One region of the Mycobacterium intracellulare ATCC 13950 genome, then DNA from elsewhere that is predicted to be linked to it. Evidence: predicted binding sites of a transcription regulator. Region 1 holds the regulator's gene; the other holds the start of a gene.

Region 1 (6,441 bases):
TCAGCCTGACGACCACAGCACTAGCCGCCGTATTGCTGGGGCCCGTCGCCGCCGCGAGCCCGATAGGTGACGCCGAAGCGGCGATGATGGCCGCGTGGGAGAAGGCCGGCGGCGACACGTCCCCGCTCGGCCCCCGCAAGGGTGACGTGTACCCCGCCGGGGAGGGGTTCGCCCTGGACTTCGACGGCGGCAAAATGTTCTTCACCCCGGCCACCGGCGCCAAATTCGCCTACGGGCCCATCCTCGAGAAATACGAGATGCTGGGCGGGCCGGCCGGTAGCGATCTGGGTTTCCCGGCCATCAGCGAAGTGCCGGGCCTGGCGGGCCCCGACAGCCGGGTGATCACCTTCTCGGCCACCGACAAGCCGGTGATTTTCTGGACACCCGAGCACGGCCCGTACGTGGTGCGCGGCGCCATCAACTCCGCCTGGGACAAGCTGGGCAGCTCGGGCGGGGTGCTCGGTGTTCCGGTCGGCGACGAGACCTACAACGGCGAGGTGTCCTCGCAGAAGTTCAGCGGCGGCCAGGTTTCGTGGAACCGGCAGACCAAGCAGTTCACCACCGAACCGCCGGGGCTGGCCGACCAGTTGAAGGGCCTGCAGGTGGCGATCGATCCCACCGCGGCCATCAACATGGCGTGGCGGGCGGCCGGGGGGCCCAACGGACCGCTGGGTGCCAAGCAGGGCGGGCAGACCCCCATCGGCGGTGACGGCATCGTCCAGAACTTCGCCGGCGGCAAGGTGTTCTTCACCCCGGCGACCGGCGCGAACGCGCTCGAGACCGACATCCTGGCCAAATACGAGTCGCTCGGCGGGCCCGTCGGCAGCGGCCTCGGATTCCCGGTCACCAACGAAACCGAGGGCGGCATCGGCCCGTCCAGCCGGATCTGCACCTTCTCGGCCGCCGACAAACCGGTGATCTTCCGTACCGCCGAGCACGGCGCGTTCGTCGTGCGCGGGGCGATGAAGGCCGCCTGGGACAAACTGCGCGGTCCGGCCGGCAAACTGGGGGCGCCCGTCGGCGACCAGGCCGTGGACGGCGACGTGATCTCGCAGCAGTTCACCGGCGGCAAGATCTCGTGGAACCGGGCGAAGAACACGTTCAGCACCGACCCGGCCAACCTGGCGCCGTTGTTGAGCGGCCTTCAGGTCTCGGGCCAGAACCAGCCGAGCAGTTCGGCCATGCCGTCACACGCCGACAAGTTCGGCTGGCATTCGTGGTGGTGGCTGGCCGCCATTCCCGTCCTGGTGCTGCTGGTGGTGGTGGCGTGGGCGCTGTTCGGATGGCGCCGGCGCCGCTCCGGCGCGGACGGCGCCGCCGGGTATGCGTCCGACCAGGGGTATGACGCGCCCTGGGGCCCGGAGGACCCCGACCTCGCGACCGAGCATTTCGCGCCGGGCGGGCCGCGCGAACCCGAGCGGCCGACCGATGCCGCGGCCACCGCGCGGGTCAGCTGGCAGCGTCAGGCGCCGTCGGAGAGCGACTACGGCGTCGAGCAGGAAGACCCCGACGCGATCGACACCGACTCCATCCCCGTCGTCTCGGAGGAGATGCTGGCGGAGGCCGACTATCCCGATGCCGAGGCCGATTACACCGACTACACCGACGCCGTTCCCGAGGTCGCCGAGGCCGAGACCGCCGACGATGCCGCCTACGTCGACGCCGACTACGCCGACGCCGGCTATCCGGAGGACGAGTACGCCGACGACGAGTATCCCGACGTCGCCGTTGCGCACACGCCGCCGGATGCCGACGCCGTCACCGGTGCCCTGGAAACCGCCGCGCCCGAGGATGAGTATCCCGACGTCGCGGTCCCTGAGGCGGAAGTCGAACCCGAGGACGATGTCGCCGCGGAGCCCGACGTGTCCGGGGCCGCCGAGGCCGGGGCGGTCGGCGCAGGCGCGGCCGGGGCCTTCGTCGCCGCGCAGCGATCCGGCGGTCGGCACGCCGCCGCGGACGACGCCGAGGAGGGCTCGGAGAACGGGCTGGCGGGCCCGGACGGGCGCCCGACCATCCACCTGCCACTCGACGACCCGTACCAGGCGCCCGACGGCTACCCGATCAAGGCGAGCGCCCGGTACGGCCTGTATTACACGCCCGGCAGCGACCTGTACCAGGACACGCTGCCCGAGATCTGGTTGTCCAGCGAAGAGGTCGCGCTGGCCAACGGCTTCACCCGGGCCGACTAGCGGGGCCGCCGGCCGCTAGACCTTGCGGATCACCGTGACGACCTTGCCCAGCACGGTCGCGTCGTTGCCCGGGATGGGGTCGAACGCCGGGTTGTGCGGCATCAGCCACACCTGACCGCCGGCGCGCTTGAACGTCTTGACGGTGGCCTCGCCGTCCAGCATCGCCGCGACGATGTCGCCGTTGTCGGCGACGTTCTGCTGGCGCACGACCACCCAGTCGCCGTCGCAGATCGCGGCCTCCACCATCGAGTCGCCCACCACTTTGAGCAGGAACAGCGTGCCCTCGCCGACCAGCTCGCGCGGCAGCGGGAACACGTCTTCGACGGCTTCCTCGGCCAGGATGGGTCCACCGGCCGCGATCCGCCCGAGAACCGGGACGAATGTGGGCTCCGGCAACGCATCCGACCCGGCCACCTCGGTGGCGGGCGCGGCCACGTCGTCGTCGGCGCCGCGGACATCGACCGCCCGGGGGCGGTTGGGGTCGCGGCGCAAATACCCCTTGCGTTCCAGCGTGCGCAGCTGGTGCGCCACCGAGGACGTCGACGTCAGCCCGACGGCGTCGCCGATCTCCCGGATGCTCGGGGGATAGCCGCGGCTGGTCACCGAGGCGCGAATGACATTCAAAATGGTGCGCTGCCGCTCGGTCAGCGCGGAGTCCACGGAGTGCAGCCGGCCGTCCGCCGCGGCCGGGCCGGTGTTCGGGGAAGTGTCGTTGCTGTCGCCCATGGCACTGAATGTAGCCGCACCGCCGACAAGAATCAAACATGTGTTCGACTGGCGTGTCGCCGGGCGTCCCGGGCCGGAAAAGCGCCGCCATCGGCCGAATCACAAATGTGTAACTCTTGCCGAGACCGGGTATTTGTGCCTCGTGACAGTGGTAGAGGCCGACGGAGTTGTCGGTGGTGTGATCTAGCGTTTTGCTCGTGCGACACGCTTCGCTCAAATGTTCGGGTTTCGAACACACAAGCGATTAGAGTCGAACACACGAGCGAGAGCTAGTTGACCGGAGGAACGCAGATGACAGTCATCCACACGCTTGCGCCGCGCACCAGCAGTCTTCGGCGCCCGGTCAACGGACCGGTTCAGGGCGTTCGGTACGGCAGGGACGGCCTGGCCCGCTCGCGGCGCCCCGCGCCGTCGCGGCCCGCGGGCGCCCCGACGCGCTACTACGGCACCGGGGTCGCGATGTCTGTCGCTCCGCACCGCAGGCGCGCCGTCACCTGGGCGACGACGGTTGGTCTGGCACTCGCCGCCGGGGCGATCACGCTGTGGCTGGGCCTCGTCGCGAACGTGGGGCAGGCGCTCAACGGCGACTCGACGAATTCGGCCGCCCCCGTCCCGAACCGGCTCGCCGTCGTGCGGGTCGACGCGGGGGAGTCGCTTCAGGATGTCGCTCACCGCGTGGCCCCCGACGCGCCGGCCGCCGCGGTGGCCGATCGCATCCGTGAGCTCAACGATCTGAACTCGCCGACGCTGGTTGCCGGCCAAACGCTGATCGCCCCGATCGGCTGACGATCGTTGTGTCCCAACGGTTCCGGCCCGTGAGGTGTGCGGCCCGCGTGGTGCCGCCCCGGGGACGGCGGCTCCGTTAGCCGTGCAGGTCAGCGCACGGGTACGCTCAAAGTTCTGCGGTACCCGGTTGTCGGCACGGTGAAGGAGCGGTCATGCACTGTCCCTTCTGCCGTCATCCGGATTCCCGGGTGATCGACTCGCGCGAAACCGACGAGGGGCAGGCCATCCGGCGTCGCCGATCGTGCCCCGAATGCGGAAAGCGTTTCACCACCGTGGAAACCGCGGTCCTGGCGGTGGTCAAGCGCAGCGGCGTCACCGAGCCCTTCAGCCGGGAAAAGGTCATCAGCGGAGTCCGCCGGGCCTGCCAGGGCCGCCAGGTGGACGACGACGCGCTGAATCTGCTGGCCCAGCAGGTCGAAGACACCGTGCGCGCCGTGGCCTCCCCGGAGGTCCCCAGCCACGAGGTCGGCCTGGCCATCCTCGGGCCGCTGCGCGATCTCGACGAGGTGGCGTACCTGCGGTTCGCGTCCGTGTACCGCTCCTTCGAGTCCGCCGACGACTTCGAGCGCGAGATCCAGGCGCTGCGCGAGCACCGCGGAGTGGCCACGCCGGGCTGACGGATCCCGCCGGGGGGCCCGCTAGGCTCGGTGCATGCCCCCTGAGTTGCATCCCGACCTGGCGGCCCTGGCCCCGCTCCTCGGCACGTGGGTCGGCCAGGGCGCGGGCAAGTACCCGACGATCCCGCCGTTCGACTACCTCGAAGAAGTCACGTTCGCCCATGTGGGCAAACCGTTTTTGGCCTACGCCCAGAAAACCAAGGCGGTGGCCGACGGCAAGCCGCTACACGCCGAGACGGGATACCTTCGCGTGCCGCAGCCGGGTCACGTCGAGCTGGTGCTGGCCCACCCGAGCGGCATCACCGAGATCGAGGTCGGCACCTATTCGGTCACCGGCGACCTCATCGACATGCAGATGTCCACCACGACGGTCGGCCTCACGCCTACGGCCAAAGAGGTGACGGGACTGGGGCGTTGCTTCCGCATCGACGGCGATGAGCTGTCCTACACGGTGCAGATGGGTGCGGTCGGCCAGCCGCTGCAGGACCACCTGGCCGCGGTGCTGCACCGGCAGCGCTGAGCGTGCGACCGCCGGCGGCCCCGGTCAGTCCAGCTGTCGCACACCGTCGTTGACCACCCGACCGGCCACCGCGACCCAGCCCTCGGCGCTCCAGGTGGTTTCGATGACCGAGCCGTTGCCCTGGGTGATCCGCAGGTTTTGGCTCAGGTAGTCGGTGATGCGCATCGCGGCCGAACCGGTCGCCTCGTCTTCGGCCACACCGAGGTTGGCGGCGAACATGCGCACCCGCAGCGCCCCGGCGGCCCGGTCGGTCCAGGCCCACAGGTAGTGCGCCGTGTCGTCGGGGAAGTCCGTCGGGTCGGCGGCGAGAACATCGTCGGCCGAAGCGAATTCGTGCAACGCGAACTCGGGCGCCCATTCCGCGCGGGCGCTGATGCGGGTGTGGTGTTCGTCGTAGCCCACCTGCACGATTCCCGCCGGTATCTGCAACGTGTTGACCGGCCGACCGTTCTCTCGCAGCCACCACGAGGCGCCGACGGTCGGGTGCCCGGCGAACGGCAGCTCGGTCCGGGGCGTGTAAATGGTGGCGTGCGCGGTCGCGGAGCCCGCGGCCGGACGGTCGACGAAAACCGTTTCGCTGTAGCCCAATTGGGTCGCTACCCGTTGCCGGTCCCCGACCCCGACCTCAGCGGCATCCACCACGCCGAGCGGATTGCCGAAATTGCCGTCCGCGTCGGTGAACACCCGCAACACCGTGACGTCGATACCCATGGCCCGACTGTACGGCCCCGAACCGGGCCGCCTCGGCCAAGGTGTTCAGGTGGCGCTGCGTTCGTCGGACCCCATGGCGTTCAGCACGGCGACGCGCGTGGGCGCCGGGCCGCTCACGGCCCGCTCGCCACCACCGGTGCGCAGCAACCCGCGCAGCGCGGCCTGATCGTATTCGGCGGGCGCGGTCGAATCCATGAAGCGCTCGACGACCTCGATGAAGCGGGCGGGGTCGTCGTGAAAGGGAAAGTGGCCGGAGCCCTCGAAGATCTCGAGCCGCGAACCGGGCATCGCGGCGTGGGCCATCCACGCGTGCCGGACCGGGACCACCACATCCTTGGTGCCCCAGACGATCTGCACCGGGATGGCTTCGGTCAAATAACATCGGTCGAGCATGGTGACGATCTGCCCGCGCCAGTCCACCACCGCCCGCAGGGTTCGGCTGAATGCCGCCGACGCCGTCGGTTCCGGCAGATCGTCGAGGATCCGCAGCACGTTGGGCAGGTCGCGGCCCAGGCCGGTGCTGCCCAGCGCGGCGCCCAGGACCCGGCCCGCGACCTGGACCGCCGGCAGCACCAGGGGCAATCGCAGCAGGGCGATGGCTTCGCTGCCCATCGGCAGCGAAGCCCACCGCAAGACGAAGTTGACGTCCTTGGTCACGCCGCCGGCGCCCACCAGGATCAGCCGCTCCACCAAATGCGGGAACTGGTAGGCGAATTGCATGGCCACACCGCCGCCCAGCGAATGACCGACGATGGTGGCCCGTTCGATGTCGAGCACGCTGAGCAGGTCCCGCATCCCGTTGGCGTATGCGGCGATCGAGTAGTCGGCGCGCGGCTTGTCGGATCGGCCGTGACCCAGCAGGTCCGGGGCGATGACCGTGAAGCGCTGGGCG
Region 2 (6,441 bases), 620 kb from region 1:
GCCTTGCCCGCGAAGTTCATGGGCTTAGTATCTCGGAAAAACGACGGCTCACTTGCGGATCAGCAGGTCCCCGGGATCCGCGGCGTCGCGCGGGCCGGCGGGCTCGGCGGCGTAGCCGATGGCGATGGCGCCCAACGGCTCCCAGTCGGCGGGCAGGTCGAGTTCGGCGCGCACCAGGTCGGCGGCGAAGATCGTCGACCCGATCCAGCAGCTGCCCAGCCCGCGCACCGCCAGCGCGACCAGCAGGGCCTGCACGGCCGCCCCGACGGCCACGGTGAACATGGTGTGCTCGGCGTCGGTGCGGGCGGCGTCCGGATAGGAGTGGGCGCCGTCGGGAACCAGGATCGGGATGACGACTTCGGGCGCGTCGTAGAGGATCTGGCCGCGCGCCACCCGGCGCTCGATGGCGTCGGCGGGCCTGCCGTCGCCGGCGAGGTCGCTGCGCCACTTGTCCTTCATGCGGTCCAGCAGCCGGGCGCGGGTGCCCGGGTGCTGCAGCCAGACGAACCGCACCGGGCGGGTGTGGTGGGGGGCCGGCGCGGTGAGGGCCTCGGCGACGGCCGCCTCCACCAGATCGGCCGGGACCGGCTCGGCGCTGAACCGCCGCACCGATCGGCGCAGCAGCTGCGCCTCGCGGCGGCCCATGTCGATCGCCTCGGCCGTGCCGAGCCAGAACAGGTCTTCGGTGCCGGGCCGCAACAAGTCCCGCGCCGTCGAGCCGTCGTCGGTCACGGACAGGCCGCGCACCACCGCCACCGGCATCGCGGTCAGTTTGCCCTTGACCAGGTCGGCGGCCGCGGCGATCTCGTCGGCGATCGCGACCTCGGTGACCAGCAACTCGTTGCCGTGCTGGTCGAGCGCCCCCGAATAGCCGTGCAGCACAGCCAGTCCCGCGGCGCCCACCGCCGCGTCGGTCTGGCCGTTGCGCCAGGCGCGGCCCATGGTGTCGGTGATGACGACGGCGACCTCGACGCCGAGCCGCTCGCGCAGCGCGGCGCGCAGCGTGGCGGCGCTGGCGTCCGGGTCGACGGGCAGCAGGGCCAGCTCGTCGCGCCCGACGTTGGAGCCGTCCACGCCCGCGGCGGCCTGCACCAGCCCGATCCGGCTCTCGGTGATCAAGGTCTTGCCCTTGCGGGCCAGCACCCGAACGGCCTCGTCGTCGACCAGCTTGCGCCGCAGCCGATCGCGCTCCTCCGGGTCGCGGGGCGCCGGCACCAGCCGGCCCTCGCATTTGGACACCGCCTTGCTGGTGACCACCACGACGTCGCCGTCGCGCAGCCACGGCGCGGCCGCGGCGACGGCCGCGCCCAGATCGTCGCCCGGCCGGAATTCGGGCAGCCCGGCGACGGGCAGGATCTCGATCGCGGCGGCGGTGCCGTGCTCGCCGGGGGAGGGGGTCACGGCGCCACCCCCGCCAGCTCCAGCCCGGCGCGGACCATCGCGGCGGTCGCCTCGGGGTCGGTCATCACCAGCGGCACCGAGCGCACCGCGACGCCCTCGATGTCGGCGCCGTCGCCTTCACTCACCAGCCAGCCATCCAGGATGCCGGTGCCCCGACGCGCGCCGTAGTGGCGGCCGACGGCCTCGGCGGTGGACTCGACGCCGATCACCGACAGGCAGGCATCGGCCATGCCGCGCAACGGCTTTCCACCGATGATCGGCGAGTAGCCGACGACCGGGGCCTTGGACGCCCGCAGCGCGCCGCGAACGCCGGGGACCGCCAGGATGGCGCCGACGCTCACCACCGGATTCGACGGGGCCAGCAGGATGACGTCGGCCTCGGCGATGGCCGCTGTGGCTTCGGTTGTGGCGGCTGCTTTTTCGGCGCCGACGAACGCGAAGCTGTGGGTGGGCACCTGGGCGCGGTAGCGCACCCACCATTCCTGGAAGTGGATGGCCCGCCGGCCGCCGTCGTCGGGATCGGTTATCACCACGTGCGTCTCGCAGCGGTCGTCGGTGACGGGCAGCAGCCGCGCGCCCGGTTGCCAGCGGTCGCACAGCGCCGTGGTGATCTGTGACAGCGGGTAGCCGGCGTTGAGCATCTGGGTGCGCACCAGGTGGGTGCCCAGGTCGCGGTCGCCGAGTCCGAACCAGTCCGGCTGCACCCCGTAGCGCGCCAATTCCTCTTTGGCGTGCCAGGTTTCGTCGCGGTGCCCCCACCCTCGCTCCGGGTCGACACCTCCACCTAAGGTGTACATGCAGGTGTCCAAATCGGGGCAGACTCGCAGTCCGTGGATCCAGGCGTCATCGCCAACGTTGACGATCGCCGTCAGCTCGTGACTGCCGGCTTTCGTGTCTGGGCGCCCTTGCGTGTGAAACTGACCCAGCCCGAACAACTGTTGAATCCCCAGCAGGAAGCGGGCGCCGCCAACCCCACCGACCAGGACGGTGACCTTCACTTGAGCCTCACACAGCACGACAGTACTGCCCGACGAGCGTGCGGTGGTGGGCCCGTCGGGCCTGCCTCAAAGTCGGGGCTCCCCACGACTTGTGGGGAAGTTGTGAGCTATGTGATCAACACGCCGACGGCCCAAAGCAACAGAAACGCCGAAATTCGATCACGAGATGGTATGGAAATGCGCCGAAGTGCTTGACCCGGCAGATCAACCCGTGTCTAATCACATCAGTGTCATTTCCCGGTTGGCCGGCCGACTCCGGTGTCGCAGACCGAGATTCGATCACTTGTTCGAATTGTCTGTACATCAGAACAGTGGGAAATCAATCACTCTTTCTCAATCAAGCTGAGGAGGCGGACGACCGTATGTCTTACGAAACTTTTCGAGGCGCAATGGCGAGCACGCCGCACACCCCGATCGACTCGGCGCCGGCCCGACCCGCCCGGCCGCATTTGACCGTGGTTCCTGATGCGCCAGGCGCATTCGAGCCCGAGCCGTTGCCGGCGCCCGTCGCCGACCAGTGGCAGGACCGGGCGCTGTGCGCCCAGACCGACCCCGAGGCCTTCTTCCCGGAAAAGGGTGGTTCCACCCGCGAGGCCAAGAAGATCTGCCTGGGTTGCGAGGTGCGCCACGAGTGCCTCGAGTACGCCCTTGAGCATGACGAGCGCTTCGGGATCTGGGGCGGTCTCTCCGAACGCGAGCGCCGCCGCCTCAAGCGCGGCATCATCTAAAAGCCGCGCACCGTCGTTATTCGTCGTCGATCGTCGGATCGATGACCGATGGCTCAACGTCGAGATAGATGGCGACCTGGGCCACCAGGATTTCGTGCAGCAAGTCGCCGAGTTCGATGGTGTCCTTCGCCCGTCGCTCAATTGGCTTGCGGAACAGGACAATTCGCGCCCGCGTGGAGTTGCCGCGGATGTCGACACCGGCCGGGATCAACCGGGCCAGGGGGATCGGCCCGTCGGCGATCACCTCGGCCGGCCACTGCACGCTGTCGGGATCCTTGGCCGCGATCCGCGGAATCTCATCGACCGCCACGTCGAGGTCGGCCAGCCGGTCGTGCCAGCTCCGCTCGATGGGCTCGTAGGCCTCCAGCACCGCCATGTCGAACCGCTCGGCGCGGCTGCGCCACCCCGGCACGCTGGGGGGCAGCAGCGCCCCGCGCATCTCGCGACCCCGGCGGAACCGTCGATGGCCGGCGGGCCGGCGCGGAGCCGATCCGTCCGAAAACCGATCTCTTTGCGGGGAGCTGCGCGAATCGCCGCGGGATTCACTCATTGGGCCGATGGTAACGGTTGGACATCGGCGGCCGTCCGGTTGCGCGTGTCCGGCGCTTCGGCGGCGTTTGCGCACGATAGCCTTTCGAGCGTGAACGTTCCCCGTCGCTGTTGCCGGCCCGGGTGCCCGCACTACGCCGTGGCGACCCTAACGTTCGTCTATTCGGACTCGACGGCAGTCGTCGGCCCGCTGGCGACCGCTCGGGAACCGCACTCCTGGGATCTGTGCGTCAACCACGCCGGCCGCATCACCGCCCCCCGCGGATGGGAGCTGGTGCGCCATGCCGGCCCCCTGCCCACCCACCCCGACGAGGACGACCTGGTCGCCCTGGCCGACGCCGTCCGCGAAGGAGGTTCGGGGGATCGCGGCGCGCCGTACGGCGGCGCCCCAACGCCCGTGAACGGCTTCGCCGACCCGCACCTCCATCACGGCGGCACCCAGGCCACCGCGCCCAGCAGCAGCGTGCTCGCCCCGCCGGAGCATCGGTCCGGAAGGCGCCGCGGGCACCTGCGTGTGTTGCCCGATCCCAGCGACTAGGCGAATCCGCCCGCACCGCGGCTCGTGTTCTCTTCGGCCCGATAGGCTGACGGCCAAGAGTTCACGTCGTCAGGAGTCCCGCATGTCTCGGCCCGCCGCGACTGTCCACCGTGTCGTCAAGGCGTACGACGTGCGTGGTCTAGTCGGCGAAGAGCTCGACCAGCCGCTGGTCACCGATTTGGGCGCAGCCTTCGCCAGACTGATGCGCGCCGAGGGCGCCCGCCAAGTCGTGATCGGCCACGACATGCGCGACAGTTCGCCCACCCTGGCCGCGGCCTTCGCCGCCGGCGTCACCGGCCAGGGCCTCGACGTGGTGCGCGTCGGTCTGGCCTCCACCGATCAGCTCTACTTCGCCTCCGGGTTGCTGGACTGCCCCGGCGCGATGTTCACCGCGAGCCATAACCCCGCCGCCTACAACGGAATCAAGCTCTGCCGGGCGGGGGCCAAACCGGTCGGCGCCGAGAGCGGATTGCGCGTCATCGCCGACGACGTCATCGCCGGCGTGCAGGGTTACGACGGCCCACCCGGCACCGTCTCCGACCGCGACGTGCTGGCCGACTACGGGCAGTACCTGCGGTCCCTGGTGGACACCTCGGGGCTGCGCCCGCTGCGCGTGGCCGTCGACGCCGGCAACGGCATGGCCGGCCTGACCACCCCCGCGGTGCTCGGCCCGATCGCCTCGATCACGTTGTTGCCGTTGTACTTCGAGCTCGACGGCTCCTTCCCCAATCACGAGGCCAACCCGCTCGAGCCCGCCAACCTGGTGGACCTGCAGACGTTCGTGCGCGAGACCGGCGCCGACATCGGGCTGGCCTTCGACGGGGACGCCGACCGCTGCTTCGTGGTCGACGAACGCGGCAACCCCGTGTCGCCGTCGACGGTGACCAGCCTGGTGGCCGCGCGCGAGCTGGGCCGCGAGATCGGCGCGACGATCATCCACAACGTGATCACCTCGCGCGCGGTGCCCGAACTGGTCAGCGAGCGCGGCGGCACACCGCTGCGCTCGCGGGTGGGCCACTCCTATATCAAGGCGCTGATGGCCGACACCGGCGCGATCTTCGGCGGCGAACATTCGGCCCACTACTACTTCCGCGACTTCTGGGGCGCCGACTCCGGGATGCTGGCCGCGCTGTACGTGCTGGCGGCGCTCGGGGAGCAGGACCGCCCGCTGTCCGAGCTGACCGCGGACTACCAGCGCTACGAATCGTCCGGCGAGATCAACTTCACCGTGGCCGACGCCGCGCAGTGCACCGAGGCGGTGCTGAGATCGTTCGGCACCCGCATCCACTCCCTCGATCACGTGGACGGCGTGACGGTCGACCTGGGCGACGGCAACTGGTTCAACCTGCGCAGCTCGAACACCGAGCCGCTGCTGCGGCTCAACGTGGAGGGCCGCACCGCCGAGGACGTCGGCGCCGTGGTCGCCCAGATCAGCGCCGAAATCGCCGCGCAGACCCCGCGCGCGGAGGCCGCCCCGTGAACGCCACCCAGGCAATCGATCTCGAAGACACCGACGGCCTGCTGACCGCCGACCGCGACGGCCTGCTGCGGGCGGCGTCGTCGGCCGGCGCGCAGGTGCGTGCGATCGCCACCGCGGTCGAGGAGGGCGCGCTGGACCCGCTGAGCGCCGAGGACCGTCCGCGCAGCGTGATCTGGGTGTCGGGCCGCGGCACCGCGGAGACCGCCGGGGCGATCCTGGCCGCGACGTTGAATTCGGTGGCGTCCCAGCCGTTCACGCTGGCCGGCGAGGCGCCCCCGTGGGTGGGGCCGCTCGACGTGCTGATCGTCGCGGGCGACGACCCCGGCGACCCCGCGCTGGTCGCCGCCGCCGCGACCGGGGTGCGCCGTGGCGCGCGGGTCGTGGTGGCCGCGCCCTACGAGGGTCCGTTGCGCGACGCCACGGCCGGGCACGCGGCGGTGCTGGCGCCCCGGCTGGGGGTTCCCGACGAATTCGGGCTGTGCCGGTATCTGGCCGCCGGGCTCGCGGTGGTGCACGCCGTCGACCCACGGCCCAGCGTGGACCTGGCGTTGCTCGCCGACGAGCTCGACGCCGAGGCGCTGCGCAACAGCGCCGCCCGCGAGCTGTTCACCAATCCGGCGAAGCTGCTGGCCGCGCGCATCGCCGACCGCCAGATCGCGCTGGCCGGCGACGGCGCCGCGACGCTGGCCCTGGCCCGGCACGGCAGCTCGGTGCTGCTGCGGATCGCGAACCAGGTCACCCCGGCCA

The links. Region 1 encodes LexA, which represses DNA repair genes until DNA is damaged. Its sites were predicted from a motif close to CGAACANNTGTTCG; they were not measured.
Region 2: cofD (2-phospho-L-lactate transferase) is a predicted target of LexA. The motif match lies at 2,676-2,689, and genes of this name have one in related genera.

Annotation. Positions count from the first base shown of each region.
Region 1 is NC_016946.1:3,677,917-3,684,357, reverse strand. Features, by position in the region: gene OCU_RS41710 (LGFP repeat-containing protein) at 1-2,189, shown strand, start outside; gene lexA (transcriptional repressor LexA) at 2,205-2,915, opposite strand; gene OCU_RS41700 (LysM peptidoglycan-binding domain-containing protein) at 3,207-3,701, shown strand; gene nrdR (transcriptional regulator NrdR) at 3,854-4,318, shown strand; gene OCU_RS41690 (peroxynitrite isomerase) at 4,353-4,838, shown strand; gene OCU_RS41685 (PhzF family phenazine biosynthesis protein) at 4,863-5,549, opposite strand; gene OCU_RS41680 (alpha/beta fold hydrolase) at 5,595-6,441, opposite strand, start outside.
Region 2 is NC_016946.1:4,293,965-4,300,405, reverse strand. Features, by position in the region: gene OCU_RS44775 (Eco57I restriction-modification methylase domain-containing protein) at 1-20, opposite strand, end outside; gene OCU_RS44770 (coenzyme F420-0:L-glutamate ligase) at 49-1,401, opposite strand; gene cofD (2-phospho-L-lactate transferase) at 1,398-2,399, opposite strand; gene OCU_RS44760 (WhiB family transcriptional regulator) at 2,789-3,127, shown strand; gene OCU_RS44755 (metallopeptidase family protein) at 3,144-3,566, opposite strand; gene OCU_RS44750 (DUF3499 domain-containing protein) at 3,768-4,214, shown strand; gene OCU_RS44745 (phosphomannomutase/phosphoglucomutase) at 4,297-5,694, shown strand; gene OCU_RS44740 (hypothetical protein) at 5,691-6,441, shown strand, end outside.